Regions from separate parts of the Arthrobacter alpinus genome, predicted to be linked through region 2. Evidence: riboswitches for the same ligand, from Rfam matches in the RefSeq annotation. Region 2 holds a riboswitch; the other holds the start of a gene.
The links. Region 2 has a riboswitch for cyclic di-AMP ahead of AOC05_RS01595 (M23 family metallopeptidase). Riboswitches for the same ligand answer to the same signal wherever they lie in the genome.
Positions count from the first base shown of each region.

Region 1: it holds a riboswitch for cyclic di-AMP, as region 2 does, so the genes downstream of both, AOC05_RS18300 (hypothetical protein) here and AOC05_RS01595 (M23 family metallopeptidase) in region 2, are expected to answer to the same signal.

Region 1 is NZ_CP012677.1:3,982,463-3,989,585, reverse strand. Features, by position in the region: gene AOC05_RS18310 (MFS transporter) at 1-639, opposite strand, end outside; gene AOC05_RS18305 (MarR family winged helix-turn-helix transcriptional regulator) at 645-1,154, opposite strand; cyclic di-AMP (ydaO/yuaA leader) riboswitch at 1,346-1,526, shown strand; gene AOC05_RS18300 (hypothetical protein) at 1,534-2,283, shown strand; gene upp (uracil phosphoribosyltransferase) at 2,375-3,013, opposite strand; gene tadA (tRNA adenosine(34) deaminase TadA) at 3,084-3,530, shown strand; gene AOC05_RS18285 (hypothetical protein) at 3,618-4,061, shown strand; gene AOC05_RS18280 (DNA glycosylase AlkZ-like family protein) at 4,073-5,245, opposite strand; tRNA gene AOC05_RS18275 (tRNA-Ser) at 5,338-5,427, shown strand; partial or broken gene AOC05_RS18270 (IS110 family transposase) at 5,645-6,690, opposite strand.
Region 2 is NZ_CP012677.1:373,621-380,743, reverse strand. Features, by position in the region: gene AOC05_RS01595 (M23 family metallopeptidase) at 51-860, opposite strand; cyclic di-AMP (ydaO/yuaA leader) riboswitch at 863-1,093, opposite strand; gene AOC05_RS01590 (metal-dependent transcriptional regulator) at 1,234-1,929, opposite strand; gene serC (phosphoserine transaminase) at 2,152-3,279, shown strand; gene AOC05_RS01580 (nuclear transport factor 2 family protein) at 3,388-3,792, opposite strand; gene AOC05_RS01575 (DUF3027 domain-containing protein) at 3,935-4,393, opposite strand; gene AOC05_RS01570 (cold-shock protein) at 4,405-4,785, opposite strand; gene AOC05_RS01565 (hypothetical protein) at 4,987-5,226, shown strand; gene AOC05_RS01560 (hypothetical protein) at 5,344-5,574, shown strand; partial or broken gene AOC05_RS20670 (AAA family ATPase) at 5,588-6,183, opposite strand; gene AOC05_RS01550 (FUSC family protein) at 6,520-7,123, opposite strand, start outside.

The sequences.
Region 1 (7,123 bases), 440 kb from region 2:
GTAGCTGAACCCTTCGCGAATCTGCCCCTTGGCCCGTGGCACCTGCACCGCAGGCTGCAATTCGCAGACACGCATGCGCCATAGCGAAATGATCACCGCCAGGAAGCTTGCCGCATTGATCAAGAAGGCCGGACCTGTCCCAAAGAAGGCAATCACCAGCCCGGCAATCCCGGGGCCTGCCAGGCGGGCCAGGTTGAAGGAGGCACTGTTAAGGGCGACGGCGTTGGGGATATCTTCTTTATCGACGACTTCTGAGACAAATGCCTGCCGTGACGGGGCGTCAAAGGCGCTGGCCACACCGAGCAAGAATGCCAGCAAATACACGTGCCACAGCTCCACCGTGTGGGTGATCACCAGCAGGCCCAGCAGCAGGGCGAAGAGCCCCATGGCGCTCTGGGTCCACAGCAACAGCTTTCTCTTGTTCACGCGGTCGCCCACCAGGCCGGCGAAGGGGCCCAGAAAGAGAATGGGCAAGAACTGCAGTCCGGTGGTGATGCCGGCGGCAGTTCCGGAATGGTTGGTCAAGATGGTCAGCACCAGCCAGTCCTGGGCCACGCGTTGCATCCAGGTGCCAATGTTGGACACCAACGCTCCGGTCACCCAGAGCCGGTAGTTGAACACCTTCAGGGCACGGAACATGGAATTCACGAGCCGCTCATCTCCGTCAGGATCAGGGCAGCCCGGTGAAGTGTGGCACGCTCTTCAGTGGTCAGGGCGGCAACGCGTTGGGCCAACCATTGCGTCCGCCGCGAGCGGGCCTGCCGGAGCACCTCGGTTCCGGCGCTGGTTATTCGCACCAACACCTGCCGTCCGTCCTGGGGGCTGGCCTCGCGGGTGACGAAGCCGGCAGCCACCAGTCCGTTGACTATGCGGGTCATCGATGGCGCCTGAATCTGCTCGCGTTCGGCGAGTTGCCCGGAGGTCCGGGCGCCGTCCACGACGCCCACTAGCACCGAATATTGTCCGGGGCTGATTTCCCGGGAAGCCCCCTCTGCCCGCACCCGGCGGGAGGTGCGCATGATCGCTACACGCAGTTCGGCGGCAAGGAGGCCCGCATCCGCAGTTCGTGTTTGGTCCGGAGTCTCCTCGCACCCGGCGAGAGGCAGTGGCGGACCATGTTCCGCCGTCGTAAATGCTGTTGAAGCCTCAGTCATCGCCTGCATCTGTCCGCTGAAAAAGTTACGTATCTCGTTTTCCTTAGCCTAGGTCATTAGCATTGCTAAGTAAATGGCTGTCCCGTCATGCCCGTTACCAAAATGTGACATACGCGGTTTCGTTGCGTAAAGTTGGGAAAGTGCCTACCGAAACACCAACGGTTCCAGGGCGCAAATGGACGGTTCGCCGAGCTCTGCCGCCGCCCATTTCCCGTTCACACTGATGGCAGAGACGGGGGACCCAATCTTTGCGGGCCTCCACCTTGGAAGTCCTTGGGGTTAAACCAAAGCGCGGGCATTTTTTTGCCCGGCGCCTGGCCGGATGCTCTCATCCGTTCCCGACAGCTCACCTCGCAGGCGTAGAGAGGTCCTGTTCACTATGCCCGATACACCTGCGCGCGGCCGCCGCCGCGCCGATTCCGCCAGCAATCCTTCCCGCCAAGATCCTTCCCGCCAAGAAGCCAAACGCCCCGGGTCCGCCAGTGCGGCCGCCTCCCACAGCAACGCCCGGCGCGTAAGTCCGGCCAAACGCATGGCAGTCGTTGCCATCGCCGGGGCACTGCTAGCCGGCGGAGGTTTGACCCAGGCTGGTGCCCACAATGCCCCCGCTGACTTCTCGGCAGCCAGCCTGACATCGACCACCGCGTCCAATGCAGCGCCGTCGGCCATTTCCGCACCGTCTGATGCGGCCATCGCATTTTCCAGCGTCCCGCTCGGCTCCAGCACCGCATCTAGCACCTCGCCCACTGTCAAGAGCCAGGCCGACGCCGTCACTGCGGTGGGGAGCCCCACGGCAGCGCCCGCCGCAGCCGTAGTTGCCGACAACCCGGCCGCCGCGAAAGCCTACGCCGCCACAACTTTGAGCGCCCGCGGCTGGGGCGCAGAGCAAATGAGCTGCCTGACCCAGCTGTGGGAACGCGAATCCAGCTGGCTCACGTCGGCGGAAAATCCCTCCAGCGGCGCCTACGGGATTGCCCAATCACTGCCAGCGAGCAAGATGGAAAGCGTCGGCGCGGACTGGGCCACCAACTACCAAACCCAGATCGCGTGGGGATTGACGTACATCGCGGGGCGCTACGGCACCCCGTGCGGCGCGTGGGGACACTCGAACGCCGTCGGCTGGTACTAAGCCCGCTTTTAACGCCAGAACGGGGCCAACCCGCGAGAACGGTGGGTAATATACCCGTTCTCGCGGGTTGGCCCCGTTCTCGTCACAAGGGTCAGTCCACCACGCCGTACAGGCGGTCGCCGGCGTCGCCTAGACCCGGCACGATGTAAGAGTTTTCGTCCAGGCCCTCGTCAATGGAGGCCAGCACAATATGAACGTTGTCGCGGTCGCCGTGGGCGGCTTCAAGTTTGGCCAGGCCCTCGGGGGCGGCCAGTAGGCAGATGCAGGTGATGTCCGCGGCGCCGCGGTCAAAGAGGAACTTGAAGGCTTCGATCAGGGTGGCGCCGGTGGCCAGCATGGGATCCAGGACGTAGACCTGGCGCCCTGTCAGGTCCTCGGGGAGGCGTTCAGCATAGGTGATGGCCTCGAGGGTTTCCTCGTTGCGGGCCATACCCAGGAAGCCTACCTCGGCGGTGGGCAACAGCCGGGTCATACCCTCGAGCATGCCCAGGCCGGCACGCAGGATCGGCACCACCAGGGGTGTGGGCTTGCACAACCCGGTGCCAATCGTGGAGGTCACGGGGGTCTCAATTTTCACGGGTTGAACCCGAACTTCACGGGTTGCCTCATAGGCCAGCAAAGTGACAAGTTCTTCGGTCAACTGCCGGAAAATGGGGGACGGAGTGTTCTTGTCCCGCAGAACGGTCAACTTGTGGGCAATCAGCGGATGATCCGCAACCAGTACGCGCATAGATAAAAGCTACCATTGAGCCGTGCCCTCCACCGCGAATTTCAACCCAATCGAGACCACCACCACGGCTATGCACGCCCAGTGGATGGGCTTGGCCCTCTCTGAAGCCCGCCGCGCCCTCCTCACGGGGGACGTGCCGATCGGTGCCGTGGTCATAGGGAACGACGGCGAAGTCCTCGGTTTGGGGCGCAACGAACGTGAAGCACATGGAGACCCCACGGCGCATGCCGAGGTGGTGGCCATCCGCGAGGCGGCCAAGAAGCTGGGCTCTTGGCGTCTTGCAGGTTGCACCCTGGTGGTGACCCTGGAACCGTGCACCATGTGTGCCGGGGCCATTGTGCTGGCACGTGTGCCGCGCGTCGTCTTTGGGGCCTGGGATGAGAAGGCCGGAGCAGCGGGGTCGGTTTTTGACGTGCTGCGCGAACGCCGCCTCAACCACTGGGTGGAGGTCTTCCCCGGCGTCCGGGAGGAGGAATGCGCTGCACTGTTGAGGGACTTCTTCAGCGGACACCGCTAGCGAGCCCTGGTAACGCGCACCGCCTTGGTAAAGTCTGCTCCGGAGCCCGGAAACCGGGTGGACAACTATTTTCTGCGAGGGTGGACTGTGACATCATGGCGTGATTCCGTGTCCGAGGCGGCACAGGAAGACTTGGAAGGCTTGCTGAACATGGCGCTGCCGTTCGCGCACCAGTGTCTGGCCAAGTACGGCGAGTTCGTCCCGTTTGCCGCCGCCATCGGCACCGACGGCAAGCCTGCTTTCATCATGGCCGAACCCCGCGAGGAGGATGCCTCGGGGTCGAGCGAGATCATCGCCGACTGCTACCACGGCCTCTCCAAGCGCCACGACGAACTCAGGGCCGCCATCGTGGTTTCAAACATCTCACTTCCGAACCAGGGCACCGACGCCATCCACCTGGCGGCCGAGCACGTCGAAGGCGTGTCGCTGAGCATCGTGCAACCGTATTTGCTGGCCGGGGAAGCCCCCCAACCCGGGGAGATGAGTGTTTCACTTGGTGAACAGATTGTGTGGCGCAAAGCGGGGGCGTAGCTAGCTGACTGTCAGGCGGCGTTGATGGCGTCGATGCGTTTTTGCCTGCTCGACGGCGAGTCCAAGCTGAAGCTGCGGAAGTCGCCCAGGTCATCGCGAATGAACGCCTCCACCTCCTTGATCCGGTGCATCACCGCCGTGGTGGGTTCATTGAAGAGCCAGTGCGCGATCCGTTTGTTACCAGGATCGTACTGCCACAAGCCGATGATGAGGCCGCGGTCCACGATGGGATGGTCGGGAAGATCGGCCTGGAGTGCCAGTTTCTGGGTGAGCAGCTGACGGTCCTGATCATCCTGCGCAAAGTGGCTGGCGGCGTTGCGCCTGAGCAGGAAGAGCGCATCGGTGCCGGCGAGCAGCTGGATCTTCTCCTCCCGCGGCGCCGTATAGTTTTCCCTCTCGTCGGTGTCTGCGGGCAGCAGCCACAGCCCGTCAACTTCCACGGCCTGGGCTGCTGCGAGCGCTGCCTTGGTTTGCGCCACGGTAAAGGCTGTGAACCACTGGGTTTGCTTGAGTGTGGCCCCGCCCGTCCAGCCCAGATACCGTTCCATCAAGGTGGCGCGGGCTTGTTCTGTGGTTTCCGGCGCGGGCTCCAGCCCCCAGAAGGTGTAAGCGTAGCGTTGCTGGTCCAGCCGGCCGTTTAGCGGGACGCGCCGGATGCGCCCGCCGGCCTGGAGCATCCCCAGCACGGTGGGCAGGGTGGTGGAGGCCCCCTTCTTCTTGCCTTCCTCGCCCAAACTGCGGACGGCGTCGCCAAGGCTGTCCCTGAGCTGCTTCGGGTCCAGGGCGCCGGTGCCGTTGCTGGCGGCATCCTGGAGTAATGCCAGGGTCTTCGCGGCAAGCTCGTCGATTTCCCGACGGTCCACGCCGAGTTTGTCCAGGATCTTCACCGAAGCGTCGGCCGCCGCCCGCCCCAGAGTCAGAGCCCAGGCGAAGTCGTCAGCCCCGAGGACGTAGGTGCAGCCGCGCGCCGTCGGAAGTTCGTGGATGCGCACTGCGGCGACGTCGGCGTCGGCCACATCCCTGCGGATCCCCGCCCGGGAGAAGAGTGTCAGGTAGGGGTTTGCGCCGCCCACGGACCGGGCCCACCCTGCCTTGGTGAATATTTCGGCGCTGGTGCTCCCCTCCAGCGATCCGTCCAGGCCTTGTTTGTGCCAGCTCCAGGCACGTTGCGTTGGAGTGTCCATGTGCTTATCTTGCACCATGGATCGGACATATTAGGTGGGATGGAAACCGCCATTTTTGCTCCAGCGCTCTAAGCCGGTATTGTTGACGCGTTGGTGACGTGTCCGAGCGGCCGAAGGTGCAACACTCGAAATGTTGTTCAGGTGAGAGCCTGACGTGGGTTCAAATCCCACCGTCACCGCCAATGAAAACCCCCGGTTTACCGGGGGTTTTCGTCATTTCTGGGATGTTGTGGTGCACTTATGGTGCAGACTTTGAAAGCATCATAGTCAAGTTCCACACAATGTCCCCGTGCTGCATTCACATTTCATCTTGTTGCCAAGCCTCGACACGGAACGAGGGCAGACTAAACCGTCCCGGGTTTGATACCGCTGTCTTTTTTGACCCTTTTATGGATTAAATCAAGCCCCAAGTGCTTCGAGTTGCCTAAAAATTGATCGGGCGAGGAACCGTTTCAAGCATCTTTTGATTTCTCGGTAGCTCAGTCCCTCTGCGGTTCGTCGCTCGACGTAGGCCTTGGTTTTCTCATCGAATCTCATACGGTTCTTGGCAATGATGTCCAAGGCCATGTTCAGTTGCCTGTCGCCTCCGAGGTTAAGTCTGTACCGTTTGGTGTTCCCGGAGGATGCTTGGAGTGGTGAAGTGACGGCTAGGGCTGCGAAGGCAGCTTCAGAGCGAACCCGGCCCTGGTGTGAATACGCGGCCAAGATGATCCCGACGGTCACCGGACCCATACCAAATTGATCCTGCAATCCCGGCGCCATTTTCTCATCAAGGTCAACCAACTCAGCCTCGATTTCTTTGAGCCTTGCCTTGCTGGTCTTGATGGATTTTGCCAGGTCGATAGCCTCGGCCCGGGCGACCCGCTGGTCTTTGTTGTCATGCTCGCGTGTGCGCCACTCACTGATTTCCTTGAGCTGGGCGTCGGTCAACGCATGGCGGGCATCAACCCCTAAGTCGACTAATTGCACCAGGGCATTCAAGGCATTGCGGTTTGCGGTGCGCTGATGATCGATACGGCGCCGTGCAGCCAAAAGCACGCTGATCGCAGCACGTTCTCCGTCACAACGGGGATGAAGCAGCAACTCTGTCTCTTGTCCCAGAACACTCCTAGCTGCAGCAAATGCGTCGATCGGATCGGATTTTCCGACCCCATGACGTGCCTTCTTCCTTGGCGGCTTCACCTCCACTACGCGCACTCCCTCAACAATGAGCGCACGGCGAATAGAAGACCCGTAGGAGTTGGTTCCCTCAATGGATGCCAAGATCTCCCCGGAGGTATTCCTGCGGATCCAGGCGATGGCACGGTTCATCCCGGGTTTGGTGACGGGGAATGTTTCACACCGATTTTGGCTCCAGTGTTGGTGTTGATGACGGCGTACGTGTGGATACGCGAGTGCGTGTCGATACCGATGACGTAATCGTATTGTTCTGCCACAAGGGCCATGATGGTGATCCTGCTTTCCAGTCGTTGCCGCTATTTGGTGGCATCGCATCTGGTGTTCAAGTCTTGTCCGGCAGATCTCTAATGAGACACGCACCATCGCTGGTGTGGTCAACCTTTTATCAAGCCAAGGCAAGGGGCCAGGCTGATGCCACTGCCATTCAATGGACGAGTCAAAAATAGGACAGATGAATTCGTCGCCAGAGAAAGATCGAGTCACGTCGAGAAGCAGTGGCACCTATCCTGACAGTGGGCACCAGGCCTACCAAGAATCATTAGAGAATTTCCGGGCAGATCTTCCCCAGACCCCAACTTGACCTTCCCACAAGCTATGCCAAAAATCTTGGGACCATCTGCGCACGGATCCAATTTTTGGTACACAGAAGGCCATGACTGTTCGCGCGCCAACATCCCCAAACACGTAGCTCGACTTCTT
Region 2 (7,123 bases):
AGGTCACGGTCAGGTCTCTAAGTTGTGACCTGGCTCCCCGTGTGGAGGGATTAAAGCCAGCCCTTGGGGTCGACTGTCTCGTCATCGACGATTACCTCAAAGTGCAGGTGGCAGCCGGTGGAGGCGCCTGTGGTGCCGCTGAGCGCCACCTGGTCGCCACGCTGAAGCTTTTGTCCAACCTTGACACCAATGGAGCTCAGGTGGTTGTAAGAGGTGGAGAGGCCGTTGCCATGATCGATGACCACCCTGTTGCCGCCACCGTATGAGTGCCATCCGGCAAAAGTTACCGTGCCGCTGGCTGCGGCAAAGACGGCTGTGGAGCACTGGACGGCAAAGTCCTGCCCCGTATGCACTTCGCCGGCCGCGCCGGTGAGCGGGTTGATGCGGGCACCAAACGGCGAGGACTCCACGAGAGTCTTCAACGGGGCGGACAGTGTGCCTTTGGCTGCTTGGGCGGTGACGTTGGAGGCCTTGACCTTGAGCGTCTCGCGCAGCTGGCCGTCCTGGTTCAACACGCTGCCAAGGGCAGGAGTTGTGAAGGAAATGGGAATGTCTGCGCCGGCGGAAACCACGATTTCCGCCGTGGCCGCCGAGCTAAGGTCTGTGCTGGCCAGGGACATGCCAGTGGCAGAGGGAACAGTCACCGCCAGGGCCAGGCCCGTTGCGGCGAGTGCTATGCCTACTTTTTGGCCGGCACCGTTGGCAAGCCCTGCCCGCAGCAACTGGCTCAGGCCAGCCTGGGAGCTTGCGCTTGAGCGCTCGGCGGCGAGGGCGTCACGGCGGCTGCCCACAAACGGGACAAGCTCGTGACTAGTTGGCTCGGTCGCCCGACGGCGTCCGTGCTGCTTAACCTCTGACACTAAATACCTCTCTTTGGGACACCTGCGGAGTTAGCTGTCGGATTCGGATCAGAGAGTGCAACTTTTGATCCGGCCCGGGCCCTGTGCACACGGGCGCCCCAGGCGCAAGCAACTGCCTGCGACTTGAGCATTTGTGCGTTACGAGACCGGGCTTCACCCCAAGGCGAACTGTTTAGTTCGCCGTTTTATGGTTCCCCCGTCCTTGCCTGAACGTGTATCAATCCATCTCCTGAAGGCAAGGCTCAGTGTCAGAAGGTGGTAACGCTTTGGTTACAGCGCCAGCTTGTTACTATACGGTAAAAGACCCCGTCGTAATAATTCCGTTACATATGGAAGCAGTTCGGGCACCCCACTACCCGCCAAAATTCAGGGGTTACGCCATAGAGACGAACACATGGGATGCGACTTCCGGAGGCAGCTCCAGCGCCCCGTCAATTCCGGGCACCCGGACCGAAATGTACTCGCCCACCTGGGCCAGGGAGATTTTGGCACCGGGGCGCAACCCGCCTTCATCGAGCTGGGTCAACAGCTCCGGTTCCACTTGGATCCGCTCCGACAAACGGTGAATTGTCACTGATTGCTCCGGGGAATAGGTGGCCATGGCATCGACGAGTGTGACAAGGCCGGCAGCGAACACGGGAGCGGCCCGCCCGCCCAGTTCTTCCAACCCGGGGATGGGGTTGCCGTAAGGGGATTCCTCGGGGCGTCCCAACAGGTCAAACAAACGTTGTTCCACACGCTCGCTCATGACGTGTTCCCACCGGCATGCTTCTTCGTGAACATAGGCCCAGTCCAGGCCAATGACGTCCGAGAGTAGACGCTCTGCCAGCCGGTGCTTGCGCATGACACGGGTAGCCTTGCTGCGCCCCGCCGGTGTGAGTTCCAGATGGCGGTCACCGGAAACAATGACCAGGCCGTCGCGTTCCATCCGCCCGATGGTCTGCGAGACGGTGGGGCCGGAGTGATGTAAACGTTCTGCGATGCGCGCACGCAAGGCAACAATGTTCTCTTCTTCCAACTCAAGAATGGTTCGCAGATACATTTCCGTCGTGTCGATAAGATCTGTCACGGCAGATTCCTCCTGATGTTGAGCGAGATTCCGGGGCGGACTTTACCCCTACGTTACCGTGCTTAATACAAGGGATGAAAACACCTCCTTGTTACCAATCCGGAAAAGTGGCCGGATTGTTTCAGCATGCGGCCCGCGTTTTCGATGTTCGCGGGTTTACGGCAGAATTGACAACAGCCATTGGCGCCTTAAACTTCCATCGCATACTTTTTGGAGATATTTGTGAGCGAATCCACACCCCTCACCATCCCTGCCAATCTTCGCCCGGTCGACGGCCGTTTTGGCGCGGGGCCATCGAAGGTCCGACCGGAGCAGATGGCAGCTTTGTCCGCCGCTGGTGCGTCCCTACTGGGGACCTCGCACCGCCAGGCACCCGTGAAAAACCTGGTGGGCGAGGTGCGTAGCGGCCTGTCGGATTTCTTCGCGGCACCGGACGGCTATGAAGTCATCATGGGCGTTGGCGGTTCCACCGCGTTTTGGGACGTAGCCTCCTTCGGTCTCGTGGAGAAGAAAGCCCAGCACCTTTCCTTTGGTGAGTTTGGCTCCAAGTTTGCCTCCGCCACGAACAACGCGCCGTTCCTTGAGGCGTCCTCCATCATCAAGTCGGCCCCGGGCACGCGCCCCGTTTCCACTGCGGAAGCCGGGGTCGATGTATACGCCTGGCCGCAGAATGAGACGTCCACCGGTGTTGCCGCTCCCGTCAGGCGTGTTGCCGGGGTCGACGACGGCGCCCTGGTGCTCGTGGACGCCACCTCGGCAGCTGGCGGCCTCCACGTGGACGTGGGTGAGGCAGACGTGTATTACTTTGCCCCTCAAAAAAACTTTGCCTCCGATGGCGGACTTTGGCTTGGCTTGTTCTCTCCCGCCGCGCTGGAGCGGGCTGCACGGATCGCCGCCACCGACCGCTGGGTTCCGGACTTCCTGAACCTTAAGACCGCCATCGATAACTCGCTGCTGAACCAGACGTACAACACCCCAGCGCTCTCCACCCTGGTGACGCTCAACGAGCAGGTCAAGTGGCTCAACGCCAGCGGCGGCCTCGACTTCGCCTCCCAGCGCACCGCCGACTCCGCAGGGCGCCTGTATTCCTGGGCCGAGGCCTCACCGGTCGCCACCCCGTTTGTGGTTGACCCTCAGGACCGCTCCAACGTGATCGTCACCATCGATTTTGATGACTCCGTGGACGCCGCCGCCGTTTCCAAGGTGCTGCGTGCCAACGGGATTCTCGATACCGAGCCGTACCGGAAGCTGGGCCGCAACCAGTTGCGCATCGCCACCTTCGTCGCCATTGAGCCCGACGACGTCACGGCACTGACCAAGTGCATCGACTACGTCATCGAAAACCTCTAAGCAGCCCTCGAAGCCACAAAAAAGGCGACTCCCAACTTTGGGAGTCGCCTTTTTCGTGGCTTGGGTTCTTATCGGGCCGGCCCGGGCCATTCACGGCAGAGATGGCCGTCAGTTGGCCGGTTCTTCCCAGAAGGAGTCGAGCAGCTCCTGGTTCGAATAGTGCCCCCGCACCTCGCGTATCAATCCTGCCTCAACACGCATGAGCTGGCACCCGGTGATGTCCAAGACTCGTCCACCAAACGCACCGGTTGCGTGTTGGATGGCCACCACATACCGCTCACCCACCGCGACGTCGAGCAGCTCCGCCCGGAAGGTCCCTCCGGAAAGCGGCGCCAGCTTGAGTAGAAATTCGTCCCTGATCGCGGCCCAGCCAACATGGTCACCGGAAATCGGGCTTTTGCCGGGCAAATGCCACAGCGCATCTGCGGCGAAACAGCCCTCCGCTTTGTCCATGTCACGTTCGGCAATGGACTCGTAGAATTTCCGCACCACGTCAACTGCAGCCTCATCCATGTGCACATACTGTTCTTGGCTGCGGCCAGTGTCAATTGTTATCTGCCGTCCTCCCCGAACGTACGAAAAAAGGCGACTCCCAACTGTGGGAGTCGCCTTTTTTCGTGCGTTGGGTTCTCATCGCGGCCGGGCCGGCGGTAGGTCAGTCGTCGGACTCGGCCTCGACGGGCTCGACCACGTCGGACTCGGCCTCGACGGGCTCGACCGCTGCGGCGTCTTCGGGGCGCACGCGCTCAGCCCACGGGACCCACGGCGGGGCCAGCACCGAATCATTGGTCGGCAGCATGCCCACCTCGTTGACGGTGGCGTCCTTAGAGCGTGAGAGGCGTGTGAGGGTGGCAAACCACTGCCATCCCACATAGCCGGGGAGCTTGCATTCGAAGAGATGCGTGACGCATCTGACGCCTTCGCTGCGGACCCCCACATGCTTGCCAATGTTCTGGTCGGTGGCAATCTCCTGCACGGCGGCAAGTGCCGTGGCGGTTGCGTCGGCCAGGAAAGCGTCAGGCTTGCCCACCCGCCAGACGGGCACGCCCGGGCGCGGCGCGAGACCTGCCACCTTCTCGCTTGAAGTGGCAGGTTCCGTGGGAAGTTCGGTCATCGTGGGCACCGTTATGCGTCGAAGTTGTCGGCGACCTTGCGCAACGCGGCGGCAATCTTGCTCGCGTCACCATCCGGGTATTTGCCGTTGGTCAGTGAGCCTATGGAGTGTTCCAGCAAGGACACCACGTCCTGCACAATGGGTGCCAGGTCCCGGGCGGGCATCCGTTTGGCCTTGGCCACTGAGGGGCTGCGGTCCAAGATCTTTGCGGCCATGGCTTGGGCGCCCTTGCGGCCATCCGCGACACCGAACTCCATGCGCATGCCGGGCTTGATTTCCCCGGTGTCAGCCGCCAGCGCGTTGGCGCGCAGGAAAACTTCACGACCGTCGTCGGCAGTCAAAATGCCGAAGCCTTTTTCGTTGTCGTACCACTTAACTTTGCCGATCGGCACTTGCGTTACCTCGTCTGTTTCATCAGTGCGGAACCACGCCTGCGCCCTGCGCGAGCAATACTCGCCGTACCGGTGCGCTGTGAAAGGGGCGGCAGGTACTTCTCAGGCACATGGCGTGCTGGTCATTTACCTCTAAGGTTAGCGTGTTTGTGAAACTTCCCGCCGCTTTGTGGCGCCCCCGTCCCCTGTTAGCGTTATGGTATGAGCCAGCATCCCTCCACCTTCTCTGCCAGCGACCGCTTCTGGCAGCTTTTCAACTACGCTGCCATGGCCTTGGCATTGATCGCGCTTGTGGCCTTGATCATCGTTTTGATCAGCAAATGGGCCGGCGGTACTCCCTGGCCTGGGTTCAACTGGGTTGCCATGATCGCCCTGCCCGCAGCGTTTTTGATGATGGGCGGCAGCGTGCTGCATTCTGTGGCACGGCGCCGGAGGCTCTAGTGGCGCCGTAACCAAATCTCGTGTCCACCCACGCGCTCTCGAGGGGCCACCTTGCCGCCCGAACCGACCAGCGGCTGCGTCAGTTGCTGGTGAGCGGCCGGGCTGATGGACCCGTCCGTGCCGGATTTCGCCGCGCTGGCGGCCCGAGCCACCAGCCGGGCCGGCTCCGAGTCCGCCCTGGAGCTGCTAAATCTGCCGCACCTGCAGGTGTTCCCGGCGTTGCAGCGCCTGCATGAACAAGCCCCCGACTGCCACGGCCTGGCCGCCACCGCCTCGACCCTCCCGGGCGCGACTCCGTTCACCGTTGCGGACCTTCTCGCCGAGCTGGGTGAGCTGGCTTTTTTGTGATCGTTCGCTGTCGTTAGTTGCCGATGACAAGGATACTCGCGGCGGCTTCGATGATGTCGTCTGTGATGGTTTCGAGTTGGTTGATTTTGAGGATGCGGGCAATTTGAGGAAAGTGTCGTTCGAGTACGCGGAAGTTGCCGCGCATGACTCGTTCGATCGCTGCGATTGCTTGTGCATCGGTGAAGTCGTCGGCATCGAGCGTACGACCCAGTCGCTTCCAATGTCGATCGAGGACAAAGAGGAGTTCTTCACGACAGAGTGCGCGGTATCGGTGGGAAAATCCGACACGGCTGTAGAGCTGTGGGTAGTGACGGAATCGTTAGTCTATTCCGGGCAGTCCAATGAGGATTATAGCTAAGTGTGTCCGGCCATGTTCGTCGCGGAGGAGTTCCAGGGCTGTAGTTGTGAGTCGTTCTGCTTCGTCAATGATCAGTAGCTCGACCAGTCCGGTGATGCCGTTCATTATGCGGGGGGGTGGTCGTTCCTGTGGATATGCGCGTCGATGCATCCACCGATTCTGACCTGGTATCGGTTTATCTCGTCCATGAGCATCTTGGGACGGCAGAGCACTTCTGGCGCGTAGAAGACCGTTCGGGATCTGTTCGCCAGGGCGTAAAGCTTTTCCCTATACTCGCCGTGGCAGATTCCAATGGTCTTTTCTTTCCTCACGGCATTGGCGAACTCAGTGATGCGGCGGTGTTCTTTGGTGACGATGAAGGTCTGGTTCATCATTCATCCTCTTCATAGGTGCGCAGGCACCGCCCGCGGCGTGTGGGTTCAGTGGTGCGTGGTTCTTCACGTTCGGTGATTGAGGGAATGCGGTCGTTGATGTTGCGGCAGAGATCTTTTCGGCGTGCTCGGCGTGCCGTTTCTGTGTCACGGCGGCTGAGTCGGAGATTAGGGTGCGGCACCATAGGGAGTCAAATGCGGGGTGGTGTTGTGTGCCTATGCGGAGAGGTCCTCGCGCCGTGATTCCCAGCGTCGCAGCAACAAGGCGACCAAGACAGCAGCGGCGATTCCAATCACCGTGAAAATGACTCGCTCAAAGGTTAGCTCGAATCCGCGATCGATGTCTCCGAGGGAGGCGAAGATCAACAGCATCGGTGTCAAAGCCAAAGCTTGCATGAGGTATGCACCTCCCATGGAATACCAAACCATGAAGAACAGGCACAGTACAGCCACTATGACTGCGCCCCAGACGGGTAGGAACAACACGGCCAGCAAGGCGATAATGGCCCCCAGTAAGGTGCCGATGAGGCGTCCGTTGAGGGTCTCGCGCCGCTGATTAGCCAATGGCCGCAGGGCCATCAGGACGGTCACCGCGACCCAGTACCCATGTGGGATGCTGTTGGCCAAGGCCCAGTACATGATCGCGGCACACAATAGGCCTACCGCGATGCCATGCTCCAACGCGGTGCGTTTTTCAACGGGAAGTGTTGGGGCCTGGAACTTGAGTAGCCGGGTGATGAGGGCTCCTGCCAACCCTCCGGCAAGAATCCACAGCACCGCGGACCACCAGGGGAGGTTGATGGGGCCGGGGCCAAAGAGG